3 regions of the Pueribacillus sp. YX66 genome follow, and region 3 is predicted to be linked to each of the others. Evidence: riboswitches for the same ligand, from Rfam matches in the RefSeq annotation. Region 3 holds a riboswitch; each other region holds the start of a gene.
What was found. A riboswitch is a leader RNA that binds a small molecule or an ion and turns the genes downstream of it on or off. The one in region 3 is predicted to bind S-adenosylmethionine.
Positions count from the first base shown of each region.

Region 1: linked by a shared signal. The riboswitch ahead of metK (methionine adenosyltransferase) and the one ahead of ABU914_RS02180 (5-methyltetrahydropteroyltriglutamate--homocysteine S-methyltransferase) in region 3 are both predicted to bind S-adenosylmethionine.
Region 2: linked by a shared signal. The riboswitch ahead of ABU914_RS03595 (methionine biosynthesis PLP-dependent protein) and the one ahead of ABU914_RS02180 (5-methyltetrahydropteroyltriglutamate--homocysteine S-methyltransferase) in region 3 are both predicted to bind S-adenosylmethionine.

Region 1 is NZ_JBEUEL010000045.1:2,996-8,437, reverse strand. Features, by position in the region: gene pckA (phosphoenolpyruvate carboxykinase (ATP)) at 1-831, opposite strand, end outside; SAM riboswitch class I at 1,111-1,200, shown strand; gene metK (methionine adenosyltransferase) at 1,611-2,825, shown strand; gene tapA (amyloid fiber anchoring/assembly protein TapA) at 3,132-3,950, shown strand; gene sipW (signal peptidase I SipW) at 3,925-4,497, shown strand; gene ABU914_RS14255 (TasA family protein) at 4,585-5,337, shown strand; gene ABU914_RS14250 (TasA family protein) at 5,395-5,442, shown strand, end outside.
Region 2 is NZ_JBEUEL010000005.1:43,412-48,853, forward strand. Features, by position in the region: gene ABU914_RS03565 (inorganic diphosphatase) at 1-8, opposite strand, end outside; gene ABU914_RS03570 (ferredoxin) at 183-431, opposite strand; gene ABU914_RS03575 (hypothetical protein) at 632-805, shown strand; gene ABU914_RS03580 (hypothetical protein) at 1,015-1,245, opposite strand; gene ABU914_RS03585 (genetic competence negative regulator) at 1,467-2,054, shown strand; gene ABU914_RS03590 (asparaginase) at 2,091-3,059, opposite strand; SAM riboswitch class I at 3,147-3,253, shown strand; gene ABU914_RS03595 (methionine biosynthesis PLP-dependent protein) at 3,331-4,431, shown strand; gene ABU914_RS03600 (bifunctional homocysteine S-methyltransferase/methylenetetrahydrofolate reductase) at 4,447-5,442, shown strand, end outside.
Region 3 is NZ_JBEUEL010000003.1:26,777-32,218, reverse strand. Features, by position in the region: gene ABU914_RS02195 (O-acetyl-ADP-ribose deacetylase) at 1-558, opposite strand; gene ABU914_RS02190 (LemA family protein) at 772-1,320, shown strand; gene htpX (zinc metalloprotease HtpX) at 1,337-2,221, shown strand; SAM riboswitch class I at 2,644-2,750, shown strand; gene ABU914_RS02180 (5-methyltetrahydropteroyltriglutamate--homocysteine S-methyltransferase) at 2,835-3,920, shown strand; gene ABU914_RS02175 (EAL and HDOD domain-containing protein) at 4,239-4,874, shown strand; gene ABU914_RS02170 (YuxH family protein) at 4,940-5,299, shown strand.

The DNA.
Region 1 (5,442 bases), on a different contig from region 3:
GTTTACTGTTTTTGCGTAGCAACCCCCTTCAATATTAAAGACGCCATTGTTCGACCAGCCGTGCTCGTCATCTCCAATTAGCTGACGATTTGGATCTGCGGATAGTGTAGTTTTCCCTGTACCAGATAGGCCGAAGAATAAAGCAACGTCACCTTCCACACCTACGTTTGCTGAACAGTGCATAGACATAATGTTTTGCTCAGGGAGCAAGAAGTTCATAATCGAGAAAATTGATTTTTTAATTTCTCCAGCGTATTCGGTTCCACCAATGAGGACGATGCGCTTTTCGAAAGAAATGATAATGAATGTTTCAGATTTCGTCCCGTCCACTTCAGGATCAGCTTTGAAGCTAGGAGCAGAAATGACAGTAAATTCAGCACTATGATTTTTTAACTCTTCTAGTTTTGGTCGAATGAATAATTGCCGTGAAAATAAATTGTGCCAGGCGTATTCGTTTATGACTGTGATTGGCATACGGTATGTTTTGTCAGCACCTGCAAATCCTCTGAAAAGAAACAGTTCGTCTTGCTGTTGCAAATGTTTTAGAACTTTTTCGTATAGGTTTTCAAACGTTTCTGGGCTAATTGGCTGGTTCACGCTACCCCAATCGACTTTATCCATGACGGAATGATCTTGTACGATAAATTTATCTTTTGGAGAACGTCCAGTATACTTTCCAGTGGTTACTTGAAGCGCTCCTGTTGATGTTAGTTTGCCTTCATTTCTTTCTAACGCTTTTTCAACGAGTTGAGGAGTTGATAAATCTTTATGCGTTTTTTCGCTTTTGATAAGCTCATCAAGAAGCGTTGAAGTAACGTGAGTGGTGTTCATCTTTACATAACCATCCTTTTTTAGAGTCTTATTTCAAACTAAATAGCATGTTTATGCTATTCATTCATATTGATTTGTGAATTAGTATAACATATATCATAAAATAGTCTATACTAAATATGTTAGTTTCGTGCTTTTTTATGAATGAAATTTGAACAATTCTTGAAAAGGCACAATTTATTATCCGTTATCCGTGCATTTGATTTCATTCTATCTTTTAGTATGTATGATAAAGATTTGACTTTCACGATTTTCTACGCTAGTATTAATCATCGGATACTCTTATCCAGAGATGGCGGAGGGACAGGCCCTGTGAAGCCCGGCAACCTGCACGGTTTTGTGAGAAGGTGCTAACCTGATAGATAAGAGGTGAAAGGCATAATAACGATTGACCTTTTCCTCATCGATAGGAAAGGTCTTTTTTATTTTAACCGGTGGACGTAGATTTAAATCAAGTAACATTAGGCAAAAGTAATAATGTCGTGGCTAACGTCAAAAGATTTATGAAAACTCTCCGAAAATTGAAGGCTTGACATTGAGCCTCCACGAGCATGACTGTTTACGAAAAGACGCAGCAATCCTTGTTGCGTAAGGCTTTATAGTCTATCATTCTCGTCACTCAATGTAAAGCCTCAGTATCTCCTCTCATAAAGGGGAGGAGAACACTTTTTGCCCTTAAGTTCATTAATACCAAGGGTTTTACAGTTTTTCATTAAAAAACTTTTGACAGTACGATGTCGTGAGTAAAGGTGAAAATATGAATTGGGGGTACCTTTTAAATGGGTAGTAAGCGTCGATTATTTACTTCTGAGTCAGTCACGGAAGGACATCCTGATAAAATTTGTGACCAAATTTCAGATGCTATTCTTGATGAGATTTTAAAGTATGATCAAGATGCAAGAGTTGCTTGTGAGGCTGTTGTGAATACAGGTCTTGTTTTAATCACAGGTGAAATTACAACATCTACATATGTAGATATTCCAAAAATTGTACGTAAAACGATTGAAGGAATTGGTTATACTCGAGCAAAATATGGATTTGATGCTCAAACGTGTGCGGTGCTAACGTCAATTGATGAACAATCGCCAGATATTGCTCACGGTGTTGATGTTGCATTAGAGGCTAGAGAAGGAACAATGACGGCAGAGCAAATTGAAGCGATTGGTGCTGGTGACCAAGGGATGATGTTCGGTTATGCATGCAATGAAACCGAAGAGTTAATGCCATTACCCATTTCACTTGCTCACCGCTTAGCAAGACGATTAAGCGAAGTTCGCAAGCAAGGGATTTTAAACTATTTAAGACCCGATGGGAAAACACAGGTCACAGTTGAGTATGATGAACAAAATATTCCAGTTCGTGTCGATTCGATCGTTGTGTCAACACAACATCATGAAGATGTAACATTGGAACAAATAAAAAAAGACATTGCTAAGTACGTCATTCATCACGTTGTACCAGAGCGGTTTATCGATTGTGAAACAAAACTATTCATTAATCCGACTGGCCGCTTCGTCATCGGAGGGCCACAAGGCGATTCTGGCTTGACCGGCAGAAAAATTATTGTCGATACGTACGGAGGCTATGCACGACACGGTGGAGGTGCGTTTTCTGGTAAAGATCCGACAAAAGTTGACCGTTCAGCGGCCTATGCCGCACGTTATGTCGCCAAAAACATTGTTGCTTCAGGATTAGCCGAGAGATGTGAAGTTCAACTCGCATATGCAATCGGCGTCGCAAGCCCAGTTTCAATTTCGATTGACACGTTTGGAACAGGTAAAATTGAGGAAGAAGAGCTTGTAGAAATTGTTCGTGATAATTTTGATTTAAGACCAGCAGGTATTATTGAAATGTTAAATTTACGTCAACCGATTTATAAACAGACGGCAGCCTATGGTCATTTTGGTAGAACGGACATTGATTTACCTTGGGAAAGAACAGATAAAATTGACGTATTTCAAAAGAAATTAAGTGTAAACAAACAATCCCGATGAGCTTGTTTAGCTTCATCGGGATTGTTTTACATGATGCAACTGGAAATGTTGGAGTTTATGAAAAAAATTATGACTAGTTGTTCTTTTTAATGAAATTGGAAATAGGAATATAGAATATTATTTTTTGGAAAGCACTGTAAAACTGTGAAAAATTGAGATTTAAAAAGGAAACAGCTTATATTGTTCTTTATTTAGAACGATATAACTTAATTTGACACTTTTTATTTGCTTCTGTTCGTTATATAATTCGATTTGGTTAGTTAAAAAGAACGTTACATATAAAATAACGAACAATGAGGTGCAGAAATGCGACAAAGCCGCCTAACGAAATTTAAAAGGAAAAAGGTAGGAAAGTTCATTGTCATTCAATCATTTGTACTTTTTTACTTAGGGACGTATGGACTAGTTCAGTTTACATCTTCAACAAACGCAGCTTTTAATGATATTGAAAGACTGACTTTATCTTTGAAAGCAGACAATGAATTTGAACCTCCAGAAGATGAGGAAGATGATAGGGAATGGGATAAAAGTTCACTAGAGTTTAAAGGTCAAGCTTCTCATTGTCAGAACGGAACAATTTCCGCGGTGATTCAAAACGGTTCGAGTTCGCGAGGAATGAAAGGCCCTGTTGTATATGAGGTGTATTGGACTGAAAAAGGGAATCCAAAACCTGATAAGGGTGGGGTGATTGTCGCGAATGGTCAAGTCCCCCCATTAAGTTCGGGGGAATCATTTGAAATGTTCTACACACCTACTGAACCAGGTAACTACATGTTTAGGGCTTTACAGCGCCCAGGGCATCCAGGCAAAGGGGAACTTTGGAGTGAAGCAATTAAAGTTGAACAAAAGTGTATTCCAAAACAACCGAAAATGATAGAAAATCAAGAATCAAAGTCAATCGATGTAGAACAAAATGAAACAAACAATAAACAAAAGAATGAAGAGGAAGAAAACCAAACGCCCAACAAACAAAATAAGCAAACGAAACAATTGCAGCCACAAGAGCTAGACAATAAAGAAAATGAGAATAGGGAAGTTTCTAATCAATCTAGCAGTGAAAAACACGAAAAAAAAGAAACGAAAGGAGCTGATCATTTAAATGAAAACAACGTTGAAATGGATTAGCAATCTCATGACATGGCTCTTATTTGTACTATTACTCGTTATGGTTTTCCTCGTCATTTCTACGAAAGCCTCAGGAGGAGAAGCGAGTTTATTCGGATATCAAATTAAAACAGTTCTGTCCGGTTCAATGGAACCAGAGATTAAAACAGGGTCAATTATTGCAGTAGCCCCAGCTGAAGATAAAACATCTTTTAAAAAAAATGACATCATAACGTATGTACAAGAAGATGGACAACTCGTCACACATCGGATCCTTGAAGTGTTAGGAAATGGTGAACAGGTGCAATATGTGACGAAGGGAGATAACAACAAAGAGGCAGATTTGACTCCTGTGTTATCTGAAAATGTCGTTGCAGAGTATTCAGGATTTACGATTCCGTATATCGGTTACTTTACTGAATATGCGAAATCTCAAAAGGGAACGGCTATTCTTTTAATTGTTCCAGGTCTCTTACTTTTAATCTACGCAGGGTTTCAAATATGGAGTGCATTAAAAGTATTGGATATGAATGCTAGAAAGCAATTAAAGAATACTGAGGATTCTTAATATTGTTGAAACACCTTGTGGAAACATAAGGGTTCAAAAATAAATTACATACCCATAAAAGGGTAAATTAAAGGGAGGATTTTTAGTATGAAAGTAAAAAAGAAGTTAGGTCTTGGGGTTGCATCAGCGGCACTTGGATTAGCACTTGTCGGAGGAGGGACATGGGCAGCGTTTAACGATGTCGAAAGTTTAGACAACGCGTTCGCAGCCGGAACATTAGATCTTGAAGTTGTAAGTGTTGAAGGTGGGGAAAAGACCTTCAACTTACAAAACTTAAAACCTGGAGACACGATGGAACGTTTTTTCAAATTAGAGAATCACGGAACATTAGCTATTAAAGAAGTGCTTATGAATGCTTATGCTACTAATTTTAAAAATGGAAAAAATGAATTTGTTAAAAAACATGGAATGAAAGACAACAGTATGAAAGAATTTCTCAAACAATTCCATGTAGAGATTTTATTAACAGGGCATGAAAACCAAAACGCTCAACCTAGAGACAATTTTTCAATTATTAAACCTGAAGATGGTAAAACATTATATGATTTAACTAAAATGAAAAATATTAATTTAGCTCCTTATAACGAAATTGAAGAATGGACGGGAATCCCAATTGATCCAAATGATTACGAAATTGTCCAAATTAAAATTACGATGAAAGATGACAAAACAAAAGTTAAACGTGGTCCAGCGAGCGGCGAATATAAACAAAACGTATTCCAAGGTGACTCTGTCGATATTAAATTTAAACTTGAAGCAACACAATGGAAAGGTTTAAACACAGATCAAACGAAAAATAATGGTTACCTTAAAATTAATGAGAAAGCGAATTCTAACTAAATTAAGCAAAGAAAAGGCGGGCATTTCCCGCCTTTCTCTAATCTGAGGTGATTTAATATGAAATGGAAGTTCTTCACCTTGTATAGCATTGCTATGCTTACATTA
Region 2 (5,442 bases), on a different contig from region 3:
AAACCCATGACTTAAAAATCCTCCTCATTCTCTAAATACCAGTTTTAAATTACCGCTATATTATAGCAATTTCTTCATAGGAAGAAAAGGAACGTTTCAATTAAGAAGGTTAATATTTGTTTAAAATGACGCATAAAGTGGTTATAAGTAAAAAAGAAATCCCTTAAGGAATTTCTAACAATTTATTCATATTTAAATGGATTGCCATCAAAAGCATGTTCAGCCATTTTAATTGAATCTGTCGGGCATCCTTCTAACGCATCATCAAGATCATCATATAATTCTTTAGGTATTGCAACGATTCCTTCGTTATTATCTACTATAACATAGGCAATGCCATCGTCATCATAGTCAAATATATCTGGAGCTGCAGCGCCACAAGCGCCGCACGCAATACATGTATCTTGATCAACAATTGTAAATTTTGCCAATCACCAAACCTCCTCGCAGTTTGCTGATAGGTTAAGAATATCATAAATAAGAATAAGAGTAATCATTTTAATTTACTTTCATAACTTTAATCTAAAAAACAAATGTAACAATCTTACTAGTAATAAGAGAAAAAAAGAGTGAATCAAGGTATATGGGATTATAAAGATTGAAAAGTATAACATTGGGGGAGGGACGTGCTTTGGAAGACCAAACGGACAAACTATCTATTGGACAAGGGTTACCTCCAAGAAGTGAATTTCACCAAAATAGGAAAAAGGAACGTAAAAATACGCATCTCTATTTAACGAAATTAATGTTTTATTTATTTTTATTCTTTATCGGTTTTGTATTCATATATTATCTGTCTTTTTAAGAGACTGTTCAACCAACCCGAGATGGCAAAGCTATAGTCTCTTCATCAACTTACTCTTCCCACCTTAAATATACTGATAAGGGGCGACCTTTTAACATTACTTAAAAATAGCCCTCTACCATTTTGCGTCGTGGTATCACAGTCGCAGTGTGTTATGTACGAACAGGTCATTAAAAAGCTCCAGCAAAAATAATACCGGAGCTTTGAACTTAAGTATAAAATAGAATTTTATTTTTAGTTAGTCCGAAGAAAACGTACTCATAGTTGGAGTAAATTGACTGGTTAATCATAACACCGTGATTTGTTAATGCCTCGATACGGCCAAAAGCGATCGTTTTTTGCTGTTTAGGGCAATAAATTTCAATTGGCAAACCAAGTTTGCGGTTATATTCTAAATCATCATAAGTTAGGGAAGTTTTATTTGTTCTTTTTGTATACACTATTTTCAGCTCCAATCTTTATGTTAAATGAGCGCACAATGCATTCTTATCGTTTATTGTAACAACCATTTACAGAATATTCAAGCAATAAATTAATGTATGAGGCTTGTCTCATCATATATTCTCGGTTAGAATATGGCTAACACTAAGATTAAGCACCATTTTGAAATCACAACATATGGTGAAATTAAGAGTGTGAGTTGGGAGGTAAGGGGAATAACATGAGACTGGAACGTTTAACTTATAATAAGATTAAGATTTTTCTAACATACGATGATTTAAAAGAAAGAGGAATTACGAAAGAGGAATTGTGGCAAGATGGACCAAAAGTTCATCAGTTATTTAAAGAAATGATGCTCGAAGCAGATGATGAACTGGGCTTCAAAGCTGATGGCCCGATTGCAGTCGAAGTTTTTTCACTCCCTGCTCAAGGCATGGTCGTAATTGTAACAAAAGAATCAGACGGTTATTTAGATGACGACCAATATGACGATGACTATATCGAAATGCAAGTTACATTAGGTGAAAGCGATGAAATTTTTTATGAATTCGCTACATTTGAGGATGTGATCTCACTTGCAAAAAGAATGCATCCATTGGGAATAACTGATGGTTCTTTATATAGCTTTAATGATCGTTTTTATATGAAGTTTGACGATGACGATATCCATCTTGATTTTGATCTGTTCATCGCACTATTAGCGGAATTTGGGAATTCATCTACAATAACGAGTCACCGCGTAATCGAATATGGAAAAATTTTAATGAAAGAGGAAACGATAAAACGATTGTATACAACGTTTAAATAAAATTCTCACAAGCCCTGTGTTTAAAACGGGGCTTTTCTAGTCAAAAATGAATTGTAATTCATTCATATTGTTTGTTTTATGTAGTGCAAACAAAAGTTTTAATCGTGCTTTTTGTCCCGTTAATCCTTTTGAAAAAATTACACCTAAATCTTGAAGATGTTTTCCTCCACCGTCATAACTATATGATGGTTGAACAACACCGTCTAAACTTCTTGACACGATAACGACGGGGATGTTGTTTGCAATTAGTCGCTTAATCGTTGGAACAACAACTAGAGGGACATTTCCTTGTCCGAACGCTTCAATAACTAGTCCGTCTAGTTTCATCGCTTCAATCGCTTCCATTACAACATTGTCAATGCCACTATATAATTTTAATAAATATACTCTTTTATCAATTTGCTGAACAGGAAGATGTGCTTCTGATTTTTGATTATGAAAAAGAATAACTTTTTGCTTTGTAACAATACCAATCGGTCCAACTAAAGGACTTGCGAACGAAGCTACACTACTTGTATGTACTTTCGTTACGTATTTAGCAGCATGAATCTCATCATTTATAACGACAACAACTCCTAAATGTTTAGCTTTATTGCTAGTTGCAACACGTACGGCACTCAATACATTGTTCGGTCCATCAGCACCAAGTTCATCACTTGATTTCATCGCGCCCGTTAATACAATGGGCTGTTTACACGGGGATAACAATTCGAGCATGTAAGCTGTTTCTTCTAATGTATCTGTTCCATGTGTAATGACGATCCCATCAAACTTTTCTTGTGACATACGTTTCTGAATGTGGTTTGATAACTTTAAAACTGTTTCTGGTCCAATATGAGGAGATGGTAAATTTGAAAACTGATCAGTTGTAATTAAAGCTAGTGATTTTAAATTTGCTTGAAACGAAACTAAAGGATGTTTCTCACTTAGCTGAATTCCACCTTCTTGTTCATTTTCCGCCATTGCGATCGTTCCGCCAGTATGAATGAGTAAAATTTTTTTCATCTCGAGCATCTCCTTAAACACGTAAAAATTTAATCCCTTGCATTTCACTCTACTTTGTTATATATTAAAGTTAACTTAATAAACGTATTCTTATCAAGAGAGGTGGAGGGACTGGCCCTACGAAACCTCAGCAACCGCCAACTTTGGCAAGGTGCTAATTCCAGCAAGCTTCTTAGTGACTTGGAAGATAAGAAGGAGAAACCAAATATCGTACATGAATCTTCTTCTTAATTTGAAGAAGATTTTTTTATTTTATTAGGAGGTTATCCCAATGTCAAAAAATATAAATACACAACTCGCTCAATTAGGCAATCGGAGTGAAAATTTAACCGGAACAGTAAGCACCCCTATTTATTTATCGACAGCTTTCAGGCATGGTGGGCTAGGTCAATCGACGGGCTTTGATTATACGCGAACTGGTAATCCGACGCGCCTAATTCTTGAAGAAGGAATCGCCCAATTAGAAGAAGGTGATCGAGGGTTTGCATGTAGTTCTGGTATGGCGGCTATTCAAATCGTACTATCCTTATTTAAGCAAGGTGATCACATTCTCGTTTCTGATGATTTATACGGCGGAACGTTCCGGCTTTTTGAACAAGGATGGAAGAAGTGGGGGATAGATTTTACATATATCCATGGCGGCGTCGACGAATTTGCAAAAGAAATTCGAGCAAATACGGTAGCAGTATTTATTGAAACACCGACAAATCCACTTATGTTTGAATATAACATTTCGGAAATTGCTCAATTGACGGAGGATAAAGACTTACTCTTTATTGTTGATAATACATTTTATACACCTATTATTCAAAAGCCACTACGAAAAGGTGCTGATGTCGTCATTCATAGTGCAACGAAATATTTAGGCGGGCACAACGATGTGCTAGCTGGATTAATTGTAGCAAAAGGAGAGCAGCTTTGCTCTGACATTGCAAAATTTCATAACGCGATCGGTGCTACATTAAGCGCGTTTGATTCATGGTTACTTATCCGTGGGATGAAAACGTTAGGACTAAGAATGGAAAAGCATGAAGAGAACGCAAAAAAAATTGTTGCATTTTTAAGCGAACACCCTTTTGTCACCGACGTTATCTATCCTGGGCGAGGTGGAATGCTTTCTTTCCGTCTCAAAGATGAAACCATGGTGAATCCATTTCTTGCATCTTTATCACTTATTTCTTTTGCTGAAAGTCTTGGAGGTGTAGAAAGCTTTATAACGTATCCAGCTACACAAACACATAGTGAAATTCCTGAAGACATAAGAATTAAAATCGGTGTATGTAATCGTTTATTACGTTTTTCGGTTGGAATTGAGGATTTTAAAGATTTAAAGAGCGATATTCAGCAAGCTTTACATCAAGCGAGTAAATAAAAAGGAGAAAAAATCATGTCACTTTTAAAACATTTAGAAACAAAAATCTTAATTGGTGATGGCGCGATGGGAACATTGTTATATTCATATGGAGTTGACCACTGCTTTGAACATTTAAACATAACGAATGAACAAGACATTTACAACATCCATAAAGCATATGTCAATGCAGGAGCGAACGTCATTCAAACAAACACGTACGCAGCAAATCGCATTAAACTTTCGCGTTATGGCTATGAAAACCTCGTTAAAGAAATTAATGAAAAGGCAGTACACATTGCACGAAAAGCAGCAAATGAAGATACATTTATTGTCGGAACCGTTGGAGGTATAACAGGGATAAAAAAAGATGTTTTTTCATCTGAAGACATTCCTTTCGCTTTCGAGGAACAACTCAATGCTCTTTTAACCCAAAATCTCGATGGAATACTATTTGAAACATTTTATGATCTGGATGAGCTAATTTTTGTCATAAAGTTAGCAAAAGAAAAAGCGCCTAATTTACCGATTATTGCACAATTAACATTACAAGATGTCGGTATTCTTCAATACGGAACAGATTTAAATCAAGCATTTAAAAAGCTTGGAGAAGCTGGAGCAAATGTCGTTGGACTGAATTGTCGCTTTGGCCCTCACCATATTACAAAGTCATTAGAATTAGTCGAGCTTCCAGAACACATGTATTTATCTGCCTATCCGAATGCAAGCCTGCCAGATCTTGTTGACGAACGATTTGTTTATAAATCGAATCCAAGTTATTTTGAAGAAGCAGCTCGTCAATTACGAAATCAAGGAGTCCGTTTAATTGGTGGTTGTTGCGGAACAACTCCAGAACATATCGGAGCTATTAAAAATGGATTAAGCGGGCTACAGCCAGTGAATGAAAAAAAAGTTAAACAAATGATAGAAGTCATTCCTAACGAAAAAGAAATATTGGAACCTACTCTACATGAAATTGTGAGAAAACGTAGTTCCGTCATCGTCGAGCTTGATCCGCCGAGACAGCTTACG
Region 3 (5,442 bases):
TTATAGCCTCTCGCTCATTTTTTGTAATGTATGAGCATACGTACTATAATCTTCTTCCGAAAATAACACCATAACCACTTTTCCAAAATGAGTAACCTGTAAAAATTGCATGAGCGTAGTAAGAGCCACTTGTGAGGCACGATCTACCGGAAACCGATACACGCCTGTTGAAATCGACGGAAATGCAATACTCGTTAACTTATATTGTTGTGCAAGTCGCAAGCTATTTTTATAACAATTAGCTAGTAATGCTTCTTCATTATAGCCTCCCCCTTGCCAAACTGGTCCAACGGTATGGATAATGTATTGCGCTGGCAATTTATATCCTTTTGTAATCACGGCATCCCCAGTTGGAAGCTCTTCTCCTTGCAACTGTTCTTGGCGGATTATTTTGCACTCAACGAGCAATTCAGGTCCCGCAACACGATGAATCGCTCCATCGACACCACCTCCACCGAGTAACGTTCCGTTAGCCGCATTCACAATTGCTTCGGTCTCCTGTTTCGTAATATCATCAGTAACAAGCATCAACGTGTTGCCATTTACTTTAATTTCCATACGTTTCACCTCTTGTAACATAGCATCATTCTTCTTTCTATCATACAAAACTTTCACCTTTTTCAAAAACCTTGCAAATTTTGTCGTTTAATATTGAAAATGAGTCTTTCCTAGTAGTTATAAGTTCGCTATTTTTGCTTAATTTCTATGGTAAACTATTCTTAAACCAGGTGCTTTGCAATAAATATATATTAAGAAGGGAGCTGAAAATCAATGGGCATACTCATTGGTTTTATTGTAATTATTGTAGTCATTGTTGGGTTTTTCATCGCTTCATACAACTCACTCGTTAAATTAAGAAACTGGGTGAAAGAATCGTGGAGTCAAATTGATGTGCAACTGAAACGCCGCTACGACTTGATTCCAAACTTAGTTGAAACCGTAAAAGGGTATGCAGCACATGAACAGGAAACGCTTGAAAAGGTGATCCAAGCGAGGAATCAACTCGTACAAGGAACGCCTCAAGAACGAATTGAAGCTGATAACATGATCCAGGGAGCTTTAAAATCAATTTTTGCCTTGTCTGAAGCATATCCAGACTTAAAAGCGAATCAAAACTTTTTAAAACTTCAGGAAGAGCTGACCACTACAGAAAACAAAGTCGCCTATTCACGACAGCTTTACAACAAAACAGTCGCTGACTACAACATCAAACGCGAAACATTTCCAACTGTATTAATTGCTAGCACGCTCGGATTCCAAAAAGAAGAACAGCTTACAATTCCTGAAGAAGAACGTGAAGCACCACGTGTTTCGTTTTAACTTGGGAGGATAATTGATGCTTTATAAGCAAATCGAACAAAATAAGCGTAAAACTATTTTACTAATGTTGCTATTTAGTGTAACTGTTCTCGTAATTGGGTGGGCAGTGGGCTATCTGTTCAATGGAGATTACTTTTCAGGACCAATCATTGCGCTTATCATTCTGGCAATTTACTTGCCAATTACTTACATGAGCGCCAATGCACAAGTGCTTAAAATGTCTGGTGCAAAAGAAATTCAAAAAGAAGACAACCCGATGCTTTTTAATATTGTCGAAGAACTTTCACTAGCCGCCCGTATCCCGATGCCAAAAATTTATATCGTTAACGACCCTGCACCGAACGCATTCGCAACGGGAACGAAGCCTGAAAATGGTGTCGTCGCATTCACAACAGGGTTACTTGAGCGGCTGAACCGTGAAGAACTTGAAGGGGTTGCCGCCCATGAAATTGCACACATTCGCAATTACGATATTCGGCTGATGACCGTCTGTATCGCATTAGTCGCTGTAGTTGCGCTCATTGCAGAAATTGGAATGCGTATGTTTTATGTCCGTGGGGGAAGAAACCGCAATCAGCGTACACACCCCGCCTTGCTTATTTTAGCGATTGTTTTCGTCATTTTAGCTCCGCTTGCAGCTCGGTTTGTCCACTTTGCAGTATCGCGTAACCGCGAATATTTGGCCGATGCAACCGCAGTGGAACTAACGAGAAACAAAGTTGGTTTAAAAAACGCACTTATAAAAATAAGTCATAGCGATCTTGATGTAAAGAAAGCAACAGAAGCATCTGCTGCTATGTACATTTCTAACCCTTTTCGAAATAAGACAAAGAAAAAAACAAATTGGTTCGCAACCCACCCACCGATCGAAAGCCGAGTCGAACGACTCGAAAATATGTAAAATCAGCTCCATCATACAAAAGTGTGAAGGAGCTATTTTTTTGTAAGACTCGTATATTAAACATTCTAAGTAAATAGCCTATGTCGATGACCCTATAAACAAATAAATTGATAGACCTAATGAATCATTAATTTTAGAAATCGATTTTCACCACAAATGAATAGAAGTAATTTAGCACTTCCACCAAAATAGAATGACAGGTATACAACAATGAAAAATAAAGCAAGGCACAATAATAATTATAATCGTGACAATTCATTCTCATAACGACATGCCATCTTTGTATTGATTTTTTAGCCATCGTTGGTAGCCACTGCAAGTAACAGAAAAGTATTTGGGTACCAATTTTTGGAGTTTGGGCATTTCCATTGACTTTTAGAAAATCAACATGTAACGTATAATCTAGCAATTAAATACCCCGTTTCTTATCAAGAGAGGTGGAGGGACTGGCCCTGTGAAGCCTCAGCAACAGACTGCATGTCGTGCAGTACTGTGCTAATTCCAGAAGCGTCACGCTTGGAGATAAGAAGAGTATTAAGAAAGCTCAAACCTCTTCTTCATTTTCAGGAAGGGGTTTTTTGATTGCAAAATCTATAGAAAGAAGGAATTTACATTGCCACCATTTAAAGCAGACCATGTCGGGAGTTTGCTCCGACCTGAGCGCTTACACAAAGCACGCAAAGCGGTCAAAGAAGGTCAAATCACTAAGGACGAGCTACGTAACGTCGAAACAGAAGAAATTGCACGCATCGTTGATAAACAGATTGAAATTGGACTTGAAGCGGTCACAGACGGAGAGTTCAGACGTTCATTCTGGCATATCGACTTCCTTGAACATTTAAATGGTATGGAAGGGTACGTACCTAAAAGAGGTATCCAATTTAAAGACGTCGAAACTGAACCTTACGACATCCGAAACATCGGAAAGATCTCTTGGAATTCGGAGCACCCTTTCATTCAAAACTTTATCGAATTTAATAACATCGTTGCAGGCCGTGCAGTTGCAAAACAAACGATCCCGAGTCCAAACCAATTATTCCACCTCGGCATTCGCAACCGAGACATTTATACGAACGTTGAAGACTATGCAAATGATATTATTCAAACGTACCGCGATGCACTGCACGCCTTTTACAATGCAGGTGTCCGCTATTTGCAGCTTGATGACGTGTACATTGCAGGCCTCGGTGCACCTGATCTTTTCTTCTATGAACAAGGCTACTCAAGACAAGAATTAATTGATTTAGCGCTTAGCGTAACGAACGGTGTCTTAGAAGGAAAGCCAGACGATCTTTACGTCACAACACACTTGTGCCGCGGAAACTATCGCTCTACATGGGCTTTTGAAGCGAGCTATGGTCTCATTGCCAACACATTGTTTGCGAAAGAGCAAGTCGATGGATTTTTCTTAGAATACGATGATGAACGTTCGGGTGACTTCAGACCTTTAAAGCATATTCCTGACGGCGGTGCACAGGTCGTTCTAGGCCTCATTACATCAAAAAGAGGCGAGCTTGAAAACAAAGAAGCGATAAAGACCCGTATTAAAGAAGCATCCCAATACGTTCCGCTTGAACAGCTATGTTTAAGCCCTCAATGCGGTTTTGCTTCGACACATCATGGCAACATTTTAACGGAAGAAGAACAGTGGAACAAACTCAAATTTATCGTTGACATTGCAAATGAAGTTTGGAACTAATTTTTACAAAAGCAGGTTGAATTTCCTCACCTGCTTTTTCTTCACTTTTTATGCTAATCTTTCTGTAAACACAAACTTTAGGTATGCAACTAATGGATGAATATATAAAACAATGAATTGAAATTATGAAATGTTTTGAAAAAAAAGGATTGAAAGGATAACAGAATGGAAGTATACGTCGCTCGCCAACCCATTTTTAACAAAATAGAAGATGTCGTAGCATATGGAGCTTCTTTATCGAAGCGGTAAATCAAATGCATTCTCAGTGACGAATGAAGATAAAGCAACGGTTAATGTTATTATTATAATTTTTTAAACATTGGCATTTTTGAAATATCACAAGGGAAACCATGCTTTATTAATTTTACCAAAAAACTATTAGAGTTTGATCTTCCAACTTATTTTGACCCGTCGGAAATTGTAATTGAAGTTTTAGAAAATGTCGTCCCTAATCCAAAATTAATAACCATCTGTCAAAGGCTAAACAGCCTCGGTTACACACTCGCACTCGATGACTTCGTCTTTCACGAAAGTGACCCGTATATTCTCGAATTATTAAAGCACGTCAACATTTTAAAAGTAGACTTTCAAAACACGTCACAACAGATGCGTAGAAAAATTGAAAAACTAGCGAAGTCACAACATCTACACCTTTTAGCAGAAAAAGTGGAGACAAGAAACGAGTTCGAAGAAGCAAAAAAGTATGAATATGTTTATTTCCAAAGCTACTTTTTCTCAAAACCTGTCATTTTTTCCTCCTATGATGTGCCAACATATGTTCATATCTATTTTAACATTGTCCAAAAGTTATCTGAGAAAGAACCTAACATTCAGGCGATTGCCTTAATTGAAAGAGACCTTTCCTTGTCTTATCAACTACTAAAATTAATTAATTCTTCTGCACTTCGCCCAAAATATAAATTCACTCGATCATACAAGCGATCACTTATTTAGGCTGAAATGAAATTAAAAAATGGATCTATGTCCTTGCACTTAGAAATTTTTTAGGTGAAAAACATATGCCGAGCGAAGTGATTCACACATGTTTAGTGAGAGCAAAAATGTGCAAAGAAATCGGTAAACTTCAGAACAAAACATCTTCAGATACCGGTTATTTTATGACAGGATTATTTTCACTTATGGATTCCATTTTAGGCATTCCTACGGAAAAAATATTAAAAGACTTGCCGATTACCGATGAAGTAAGCCATGCACTTAAAGGAAACGACAATCACCACAAACAAGTGCTAAACTTAGTCATCACTGTAAAAAACGGAGAATGGTCAACGGTTAGCGAACAAAGTAAAGCCCACCATATTAAGGAAAGCGATGTTTATCACATTTATAGAAAATCTCTAAAATGGTCCGTTGAACTTTAGTGAAGTAGGCACCTTTATTTTTTCATCGGTCTAGCGCAATATAGTGAATGCTTCCGCCGATAATGAAACCACTTGTTCATAATCAAAAGAAAGAAAATAAACTAGCTTAGCGGAAGTATTCTAAATGTCTCGAACGAACCGAT